3 regions of the Streptomyces syringium genome follow, and region 2 is predicted to be linked to each of the others. Evidence: riboswitches for the same ligand, from Rfam matches in the RefSeq annotation. Region 2 holds a riboswitch; each other region holds the start of a gene.

Region 1 (3,263 bases), 3.2 Mb from region 2:
TCCTGGACGTGATGGGCGTCGGCGGCGGATCGAACTGGTTCATGAAGGACCTGCCGCTGCTGATCGCCTTCGGGGTGCTCGCCGCCTATACCTATTCCTCCGGGCTGCGGGCGCCGGCGCTGATCGCCTTCGTCAAGGACGCGCTGATCTACATCGTGATCATCGTGGCGATCGTCTACATCCCGATCAAGCTCGGCGGCTTCGACGACATCTTCGCGAAGGCGGGCGGGGCGTTCGCGGTCGAGAACCCGGCGACCGGCAAGCCGCGCGGCTCCCTGGTGACCGGACCGGACGCGCAGTGGGCGTACGCGACGCTCGCCCTCGGTTCGGCGATGGCCCTCTTCCTCTATCCCCACTCGGTGACGGCGGTGCTCTCCAGCCGCAGCCGCAACGTCATCCGCCGCAACACCACGATCCTGCCGCTGTACTCGCTGATGCTCGGGCTGCTGGCGATCCTCGGCTTCATGGCGCTCGCCGCCGGGGTCAAGGTCAAGAACGGCCAGCTGGCCATCCCGCAACTCTTCGAGAACATGTTCCCGGACTGGTTCACGGGCGTCGCCTTCGCCGCGATCGGGATCGGCGCGCTCGTCCCGGCGGCCATCATGTCGATTGCCGCCGCGAATCTGTTCACCCGCAACATCTACAAGGACTTCATCAAGCCGGACGCCACGCCCGAGCACGAGGCGAAGGTCTCCAAGCTCTCCTCGCTGCTGGTGAAGGTCGGCGCGCTGGCCTTCGTGCTCACCATGGACAAGACGGTCGCGATCAACTTCCAGCTGCTCGGCGGCATCTGGATCCTGCAGACCGTCCCGGCCCTGGTGGGCGGGCTCTTCACGCGCTGGTGCCACCGCTGGGCGCTGCTCGGCGGCTGGGCGGCCGGAATGATCTACGGCACCTGGCGGGCGTACGACACGCCGAGCGCCACGCAGGACCACTTCGGCAACACCAATCTCATCCCGCTCATCGGTGAGAAGGGTTACATCGGCCTCACGGCCTTCGTCCTCAACGTCATCGTGGTGATCGTCCTCACCTTCGTGCTCAGGAAGCTCGGCGCCCCGGACGGCGTGGACCAGACGAAGGCGTCGGACTACACGGCCGACGCGGGCGACCCGGGCGTGGTGGAGAAGCTCCCGGCGGCCACCGCGGGAGCCCCCGGAGGCCACTGACCCCCACACCCCCGACCGCGCCTCTGAGGCCGCCGCTCCCCGACGAACAGGGGGGCGGCGGCCTTCGCCTTGCGGGCGCCGCCGAGACGCTCGCAGAGGCCCTTCGGAGGCCTTCGCGCGAGCCCCCGGAGGGCCGTGACGGGGGCTCGTACGAGAAGGGAATCGAGGTCCAACACCCGGGCGCTCTAGCACATTCCGCACCCAGCTCATTACCGCGCGACACAACATGTGGGGGCGCGTACGAGTGGCAGCACTAGATGTATGCTCGTCCTCGCTGTCGCCGCAGGGGAATCCGGTGGAAATCCGGAACTGTCCCGCAACGGTGTATGTGTGCGGTTTTACGTACCCAGAGTCCGAGGACCTGCCGACAGCGCGCCCGCTCCGAGCCTCCGCTCGGAACAGGGCGTCAAAATCGTCCGGGTCTCGCGGGTTGGGCCGATGGACGCTGCGTGGCATGCCCTGGTGCAGGGGTGTCCCCGTACGCGCCCGTCGCGCCCGTCCGCCCGGCCCACACCACTGCCGAGCGAGGGAGAGCCCCACGTGACCATCGCGCCCGCCGATCCGGTCTCAGCGACAGCGGAAGCGACCGGCGGCCCCGGGACCGCGCTGCTGCGCACCCTGACCGACCTCACCGCCGATCTGCCCGCCACCGACCCCGGCAAGGTCGCCGCCGCCGCGCTGCGCGGCCGGCACCCGGGCTCGGACGAGGCCGAGTTGCGGTCCCTGGCCACCGAGGCTGCCGCCGGGCTCATCGCCGAGGAGCCGGAGTACTCCCGGCTCGCCGCGCGACTGCTCACGCGTGCGATCGCCGAAGAGGCGGCCGGACAGGGCGCGCTCTCCTTCTCCGCCTCCGTCGCGGTCGGCCACCGCGAGGGCCTGATCGCCGACGAGACGGCCGCGTTCGTCGTGACGCACGCCGAGCGCCTGGACGCCCTCGTGGACGCCGCGCTCGCCGACGGCGCCGACGACCGCTTCGGCTACTTCGGCCTGCGCACCCTGCACAGCCGCTACCTGTTGCGCCACCCCATCACCCGCCAGGTCGTCGAGACCCCGCAGCACTTCCTGCTGCGCGTGGCCTGCGGCCTCGCCGAGGACCACTCGACGCGGGCCCTGGACGACGTGGCCGAGCTGTACCGGCTGACCAGCACGCTCTCCTACCTGCCGTCCTCCCCCACGCTCTTCAACTCCGGCACCCGGCACCCGCAGATGTCCTCGTGCTACCTGCTGGACTCGCCGCTGGACGAGCTGGACTCGATCTACGACCGCTACCACCAGGTGGCGCGGCTGTCGAAGCACGCCGGCGGCATCGGCCTGTCGTACTCGCGCATCCGCTCGCGCGGCTCGCTGATCCGCGGCACCAACGGCCACTCCAACGGCATCGTGCCGTTCCTGCGCACGCTGGACGCCTCCGTCGCCGCCGTCAACCAGGGCGGCCGGCGCAAGGGCGCGGCCTGTGTCTACCTGGAGACCTGGCACGCGGACATCGAGGAGTTCCTGGAGCTCCGCGACAACACCGGTGAGGAGGCCCGCCGCACGCACAACCTCAACACCGCGCACTGGATCCCGGACGAGTTCATGCGCCGCGTCGAGGCGGACTCCGACTGGTCGCTGTTCTCCCCCGCCGACACCCCCGAGCTGGTCGACCTGTGGGGCGACGAGTTCGACGCGGCGTACCGCAAGGCCGAGGCCGACGGCAAGGCGATCAAGACGATCCCCGCGCGCGTGCTGTACTCCCGGATGATGCGCACCCTCGCGCAGACCGGCAACGGCTGGATGACCTTCAAGGACGCGTCCAACCGCACCGCGAACCAGACCGCCGAGCCCGGCAAGGTCGTCCACTCCTCGAACCTCTGCACCGAGATCCTCGAGGTCACCGACGACGGCGAGACGGCCGTCTGCAACCTCGGTTCGGTGAACCTGGCGCAGCACCTGGGCGCCGAGGGCGAGATGGACTGGGAGAAGCTGGACCGCACGGTCCGCACTGCCGTGACCTTCCTCGACCGCGTCGTGGACATCAACTTCTACCCGACCGAGCAGGCCGGGAACTCCAACAGCCGCTGGCGCCCGGTGGGCCTGGGCCTCATGGGTCTCCAGGAC
Region 2 (3,263 bases):
GCGTCGTGCGTACGCCGCAGCTCCTCCAGACACTCCGTCACCGTCCCGAGCAGCGCCTCCCGCCGCCCGCCGTACAGGGAAGCACCCGACGACCCCTCAGGCGCCCCGGGCCCCCCGAAGTACCCGCGCGCGCTGAGTTCGCCCACCGGCTTGCCCAGCAGCACCACCTGGCTGCTGCGGTCACTGCCGGGCTTGAGGAGCACGGGGTTCATCAGGGCGCTGGGCTCGACGCGGGCGGCGGCGGCCTGCATGGCCTGCGCCCGGCCGATCTCGGCGCCCTCGCGCGTCACGAACGAGTTCAGCGACATGTTCTGCGCCTTGAAGGGCGCGACCTTGACGCCCTTGCGGACCAGCCACCGGCAGATCCCGGCCGTGACCACGCTCTTGCCCGCGTCCGAGGTGGTCCCGGCCACCAGCAGGCCCCCGCCCAGCGGGCCCGTGGGCCCGCTCCTGTCCGCTGTCACCGGTTCCTCCTGTGCTGCGTGGGAGCTATGACCCGTTGTGTGATCCGTAGTGCCGTCCGTACCGTCCGTACGGGCCGGGCGGCCGCCGGAAGTCTGCCCAGGGCGCGCCCGGTCGGCGCACCGCTCGTGGAGCGCGTCGCGGCCCGCGCGCCGGTGACGGCGTACCGCCCGGCGATCGCGACCCCGAGGGCCAGCAGCGACACCCGGCGCGAGAGCCGTACCGCGCGCTCGATGTCGGCCGCCCGGACCGGGCGCAGCTCCGCGCCCAGGACGGGACGGTGTTCGACGCGGCCCGCGTAGGCGAGGGTGCCGCCCAGCCGGACGCCGAGCGCACCGGCGAAGGCGGCCTCGACGGGGCCCGCGTTGGGGCTCGGGTGCCGGGCGGCGTCGCGCCGGGCCACCCGCCAGGCGCCGCGCGGGTCGGGGCCGGCCAGGACGGCGAGGGCGGCGGTGAGCCGGGCGCCGGGCCAGCCGACGACGTCGTCGAGACGGGCCGAGGCCCAGCCGAACCGCCGGTAGCGCGCGGACTTGTGGCCGACCATCGCGTCCAGGGTGTTGACCGCGCGGAAGCCGACGAGCCCGGGCACACCGCCCAGGGCGCCCCAGACGAGGGCGCCCACGACGGCGTCGGAGGTGTTCTCGGCGACGGACTCGACGACCGCCCGCGCGATCTGCTGCGCGTCCAGCGACTGCGGGTCACGGCCGCACAGATGCGGCAGCCGCTCCCGGGCGACGTCCAGGTCCCCCGCGGCCAGGGCACCGCCGACGGCCCGGGCCTCCCGGCCCAGGGAGGTGCCGCCGAGCACGGCCCAGGTGGCGGCGGCGGTCAGCGCGATGTGCGCGCGGGGGGAGTTCCGTACGGCACGGGTCAGCAGAGCGGCGCCCGCGGCGCTGCCGCCCGCGCACACCAGGGTGTGCAGGGCGCCGTAGCCGCGGTGGTCACGCCACAGCCGTCGCTCGACGCCTTGCGCGGCGCGCCCGAAGGCGGCCACGGGGTGGCCGCGGCGGGGATCGCCCACGAGGAGGTCGCCGAGGAAGCCGAGCGCGGCACCGGACGCGAAACCGACGTGATCGGCACGCATCGGATCAGACCGCCGTCACGCCTCGGAGGGGTGCACGGAAGACGGAAGGAGGGGGTGTGGGGCGGCAGCCGGGCATCGCGATGTGTCCTCACTCAGGGTCCGCGCCCTGGTTCGACGTGACCGGCGACCAGAGTCTCCTGGCTCCCGGATCGGCGCCGCCCCCGGTCTTCCAGCTCGCGTCGGCGAGCCGTGACCCCTATGGACCCACGGGGTGGGGGAGCGCTCCCCGGTGACAGTGGCGGGACCGCGCCGGACTCGCACCGGCTTCCTCTTGCTGTCGCCGTTTGGCCCCGGAAGTCCACCACGGCCCGGGAACGGCCGTCAACTCACGTTTGACCTGCGGCCATGGCCGCCCCGGGCCGTGGGTGGACCGTCGTCGGCGGACGATCAGGCGACGATGAGGTAGATGCCGTACCCGACAGCCGCCGCGCACAGCGCGAAGCAGGCGTACGCGCCGGTGCGCGCCACCGTGGTCGGCGCCGTGGTGGCCGCCGCCGCGCCGGCGGCGCCGTCCCCCGCGCCCTGGGGCTTGCGGGACGTGCCGACGATGCCGAGGGTGAAGACGCCCACCATCGCGACGGTGACGACGAGGCTGACGCCGAAGACCTGGCCGAGAGATGCCCAGTCGATGTTCATTAGCGTTCTTCCTTAAGGCTGGCTGGTCCGGCGTCAGCCGGTCGCGGCGGCCGGGGTGCGCTCGGGCTCGCGGGGAGCCGAGGCGGCCCGGTCCGGGAGGAGCCCGGCCGGCGGCGGGGCGACGGCCTGGAGGGCGGCGGTGACGACACCGGCGGGCTCGGCGTGCTGGCCGTCGAGCTCGTTGACGTTGTCGTGGGTCACGGGCTTGCGGCGCGAGGCCAGCCAGATCGCGCCACAGGCGGCGACGGCGAGCACGGCGACGGTGGCGACGCCCCAGTCGCCCCGGTCGGCGAGGAGGGCGGCACCGGCGCCGACGAGGCCGGCGGCCGGGAGGGTCAGGCCCCAGGCGGCGATCATGCGGCCGGCGGTGGACCAGCGCACCACGCCGCCCTTGCGGCCCTTGCCCGCACCCATGACGGCGCCGGAGCAGACCTGGGTGGTGGAGAGCGCGAAGCCGATGTGGGAGGAGGCCAGGATGGTGACGGCGGCGCCGGTCTGGGCGGCGAAGCCCTGCGGCGGCTGGATGTCGGCGAGGCCCTTGCCCAGGGTGCGGATGATGCGCCAGCCGCCGAGGTAGGTGCCGAGCGCGATGGCGATGCCGGCGGAGGCGATGACCCACATCGGCGGGTCGGCGTCCGCGCCCAGCGCGCCGCCGGAGATCAGGGCGAGGGTGATGATGCCCATGGTCTTCTGGGCGTCGTTGGTGCCGTGGGCGAGGGAGACCAGGGCGGCCGAGGCGATCTGCCCGGCGCGGTAGCCCTTGGCGCTGGCCTCGGGGTCGGTGTCGCGCGCCAGGCGGTAGGTCAGCCGGGTCGCGAGCACGGTCGCCAGGCCGGCCACGACCGGGGCGACGACGGCGGGGATGAGGACCTTCATGACGACGGCGTCACCGTGGACGGCGTCCGTGCCCACCGAGGCGATGGTCGCGCCGATCAGGCCGCCGAACAGCGCGTGCGAGGAGCTGGAGGGAAGGCCCGCGAGCCAGGTGAGCAGGTTCCAGACGATCGCGCCGACCAGTCCGGCGAAGATGATCTCCGGCCGGATGCCTGATTCGTCGACGATGCCCTTGGAGATCGTCGCC
Region 3 (3,263 bases), 4.6 Mb from region 2:
TGCCGCGCTCCCCGCACGAGGAGATCCGCGAGTTCTTCTACCGCCGGCAGAACTACCTCCACACCGTCGACACCGCCGCCGAGGAACTGGCCGCCGAGATCGGTATCCGGCCCGGCGAGGTGCTGCCGGCCCTGGCCGCCCGGCTCGCCGAACGCCACGGGGTCCGTATCGCCGCCGACGCCGACCGCCTCCACACCTACGACCCCGGTGCGCGGGTGCTGCACCTGTCGAACCGGCTGCGCCCCGGCCAGCAGGCCTTCCGGATGGCGACGCAGCTCGCCCTGCTCGAATACGACGGGGAACTCACCCGGCTCGCCTCGGAGGACTACGAGGAGGGCTCGGCCGTCCGGCCGCTGGCCCGGATCGGCATCGCCAACTACGTCGCCGCCGCGCTGATCCTGCCGTACCGGGAGTTCCACGCCGCGGCGGAGGAGCTGCGGTACGACATCGAGCGGCTCGCCGACCGCTTCGGGCTCGGCTACGAGACCGTCTGCCACCGGCTCAGCACGCTGCAGCGCCCGCGGCTGCGCGGGGTGCCCTTCTCGTTCGTACGGGTCGACCGCGCGGGCAACATGTCCAAACGGCAGTCGGCCACCGGCTTCCACTTCTCCCGGGCCGGCGGCACCTGCCCGCTGTGGAACGTCTACGAGGCGTTCGCCTCTCCCGGCCGCATCCATGTGCAGATCGCGGCCATGCCGGACGGGCAGCGCCATCTGTGGACCGCCCGCACCGTCACCCGGCACCGGGGCGGCTGGGGCGAGCCCGGCAAGACCTTCGCCATCGGGCTCGGCTGCGAGATCCGCCACGCCTCCCGGCTCGTCTACTCCGACGGGCTCGATCTCGACAACGCCTCGGCCGCCACCCCCATCGGCATGGGCTGCCGGATCTGCGAACGCCTGGACTGCCCGCAGCGGGCCGTCCCGCCGCTCGGCCGGCCCCTGGCCGTCGACGAGAACCGCAGCACCTTCGTGCCGTACCCGGTACTGGACACCGGGCCTCGCTGACACACCGGGGCCAGGAGAAGCCAGCAGACCCTGGACTTACTAGGACGTCCAACTATATGTTCGGGGGACAAGGTCCGCGGTGCAGGGAAGCCGGTGTGAAACCGGCACGGTCCCGCCACTGTGACCGGGGAGTCCGTCCTCGCGGTACACGCCACTGACGAGCGGGATGTCGGGAAGGCACGGGGACGCGCGCTGATCCGGGAGTCAGGATACCGGCCGCGGAACGTTCCGTGTTGTCCACGAGGATGGAGCAGACACGCATGGCACCGGTCCGTACCCACGACCCTGGTGATCCGGCGCGGCGAGCGGCTGCACCCGCTTCCTGACGGCTCTTCGCCCTTCGCGTCCCGCGACCCGTCGGCGGCCCGCGCGCAACTCGCGCCCGCCGCCCGATGCTTCGCGCCATCTTCGGATCTCACCTGACGAGAGCAGGCTCTCCCATGGTCCGTGAACTCACCCATTTCATCGGCGGCAGGCACACCCCGGGAACATCGGGTGCCTACGGCGATGTGTACGACCCCAACACCGGCGCCGTGCAGGCCCGGGTACCCCTGGCGAACCGGGCCGAGACGGAGGCGGCCGTCGCCGACGCCGCCGAGGCCCAGCGGGAGTGGGGCGAGTGGAACCCGCAGCGCCGGGCCCGCGTCCTGCTGCGCTTCCTCCGGCTCGTCGAGGGCGAGAAGGACTCCCTCGCCCGGCTGCTGTCGTCCGAGCACGGCAAGACGGTCCCCGACGCGCTCGGCGACATCCAGCGCGGTCTGGAGGTGGTGGAGTTCGCGGCCGGCATTCCGCACCTGCTCAAGGGCGACTTCTCCGACAACGCCGGGACCGGCATCGATGTGCACTCCCTGCGCCGCCCGATCGGCGTGACGGCGGGCATCACCCCGTTCAACTTCCCCGCGATGATCCCGCTGTGGAAGGCCGCCCCGGCCATCGCCTGCGGCAACTCCTTCGTCCTCAAGCCCTCCGAGCGCGACCCGTCCGTCCCGCTCCGGCTCGCCGAGCTGTTCCTGGAGGCGGGCCTGCCGCCCGGCGTGCTCAACGTCGTCAACGGCGGCAAGGAAACCGTCGACACCCTGCTCGAGGACCCGCGGGTGCAGGCGCTCGGCTTCGTCGGCTCGACCCCGGTCGCCGCCCGCATCTACGCCACGGCCGCCGCCCACGGCAAGCGGGCCCAGTGCTTCGGCGGCGCCAAGAACCATCTGATCGTGATGCCGGACGCCGACCTCGACCAGGCCGTCGACGCCCTGATCGGCGCGGGCTACGGCTCGGCCGGGGAGCGCTGCATGGCGATCTCCGTCGCCGTGCCCGTCGGCGAGGACACCGCCGACGCGCTGGTCGCCCGCCTCAAGGAGCGGATCGGCACCCTGCGGATCGGCCGGTCCGACGACCCGGACGCCGACTTCGGCCCCCTCGTCGGCCGCGACGCCGTCGACCGGGTCACCGGCTATGTGGACCTCGGAGTGGAGGAGGGCGCCGAACTCGTCGTGGACGGGCGCGGCTTCACCCTCGCCGGGCACGAGAACGGCTTCTTCGCCGGTGCCTCCCTCTTCGACCGGGTCACCCCGGACATGCGGATCCACCAGGAGGAGATCTTCGGGCCCGTCCTGTCGGTGGTCCGCGCGGCGGACTACGAGCACGCGCTGCGGCTGCCCTCCGAGCACGCCTTCGGCAACGGCGTCGCGATCTTCACCCGCGACGGGGACACCGCCCGCGACTTCACCCGCCGTGTGGACACCGGCATGATCGGCGTCAATGTGCCGATCCCCGTGCCGGTCGCCTACCACACCTTCGGCGGCTGGAAGCGGTCCGGTTTCGGCGATCTGGGCCAGCACGGCCCGGACGCCATCCGCTTCTACACCCGCACCAAGACCGTCACCTCGCGCTGGCCCTCCGGGGTCAAGGAGGGCGCGAGCTTCACCATCCCCACGATGGGATGAGCGCCATGACGACAGGCCTCACCGAGGAGCAGCTCGCGCTGGCCGGGACGACGCTGGACTTCGCCCGGGAACACCTCGCCCCGCACGCCGTCGCCTGGGACCAGGACAAACACTTCCCCGTCGACGTGCTGCGCAAGGCCGCGGGGCTCGGGCTCGGCGGCGTCTACGTAAGCGAGGCCGCGGGTGGTTCCGGACTCACCCGCGCGGACGGAGTGCTGATCTTCGAGGTGCTGGCCACCGGCTGCCCCTCGATCGCCGGCTATCTCTCCATCCACAACATGGTCGGCTGGATGATCGACCGCTACGGGGACGAGGCCCA

What was found. Region 2 has a riboswitch for cobalamin ahead of JO379_RS08320 (cobalamin biosynthesis protein). Riboswitches for the same ligand answer to the same signal wherever they lie in the genome.
Region 1: it holds a riboswitch for cobalamin, as region 2 does, so the genes downstream of both, JO379_RS22755 (ribonucleoside-diphosphate reductase subunit alpha) here and JO379_RS08320 (cobalamin biosynthesis protein) in region 2, are expected to answer to the same signal.
Region 3: it holds a riboswitch for cobalamin, as region 2 does, so the genes downstream of both, JO379_RS28490 (CoA-acylating methylmalonate-semialdehyde dehydrogenase) here and JO379_RS08320 (cobalamin biosynthesis protein) in region 2, are expected to answer to the same signal.

The regions. Positions count from the first base shown of each region.
Region 1 covers NZ_JAGIOH010000001.1:5,084,642-5,087,904, reverse strand. The annotation lists gene mctP (monocarboxylate uptake permease MctP) at 1-1,166, shown strand, start outside; adenosylcobalamin-variant (AdoCbl-variant) riboswitch at 1,441-1,537, shown strand; gene JO379_RS22755 (ribonucleoside-diphosphate reductase subunit alpha) at 1,707-3,263, shown strand, end outside.
Region 2 covers NZ_JAGIOH010000001.1:1,886,753-1,890,015, reverse strand. The annotation lists gene JO379_RS08325 (cobyric acid synthase) at 1-431, opposite strand, end outside; gene JO379_RS08320 (cobalamin biosynthesis protein) at 461-1,546, opposite strand; cobalamin riboswitch at 1,678-1,816, opposite strand; gene JO379_RS08315 (hypothetical protein) at 1,934-2,182, opposite strand; gene JO379_RS08310 (inorganic phosphate transporter) at 2,216-3,263, opposite strand, start outside.
Region 3 covers NZ_JAGIOH010000001.1:6,483,976-6,487,238, forward strand. The annotation lists gene JO379_RS28485 (short-chain fatty acyl-CoA regulator family protein) at 1-1,004, shown strand, start outside; cobalamin riboswitch at 1,065-1,239, shown strand; gene JO379_RS28490 (CoA-acylating methylmalonate-semialdehyde dehydrogenase) at 1,445-2,944, shown strand; gene JO379_RS28495 (acyl-CoA dehydrogenase family protein) at 2,941-3,263, shown strand, end outside.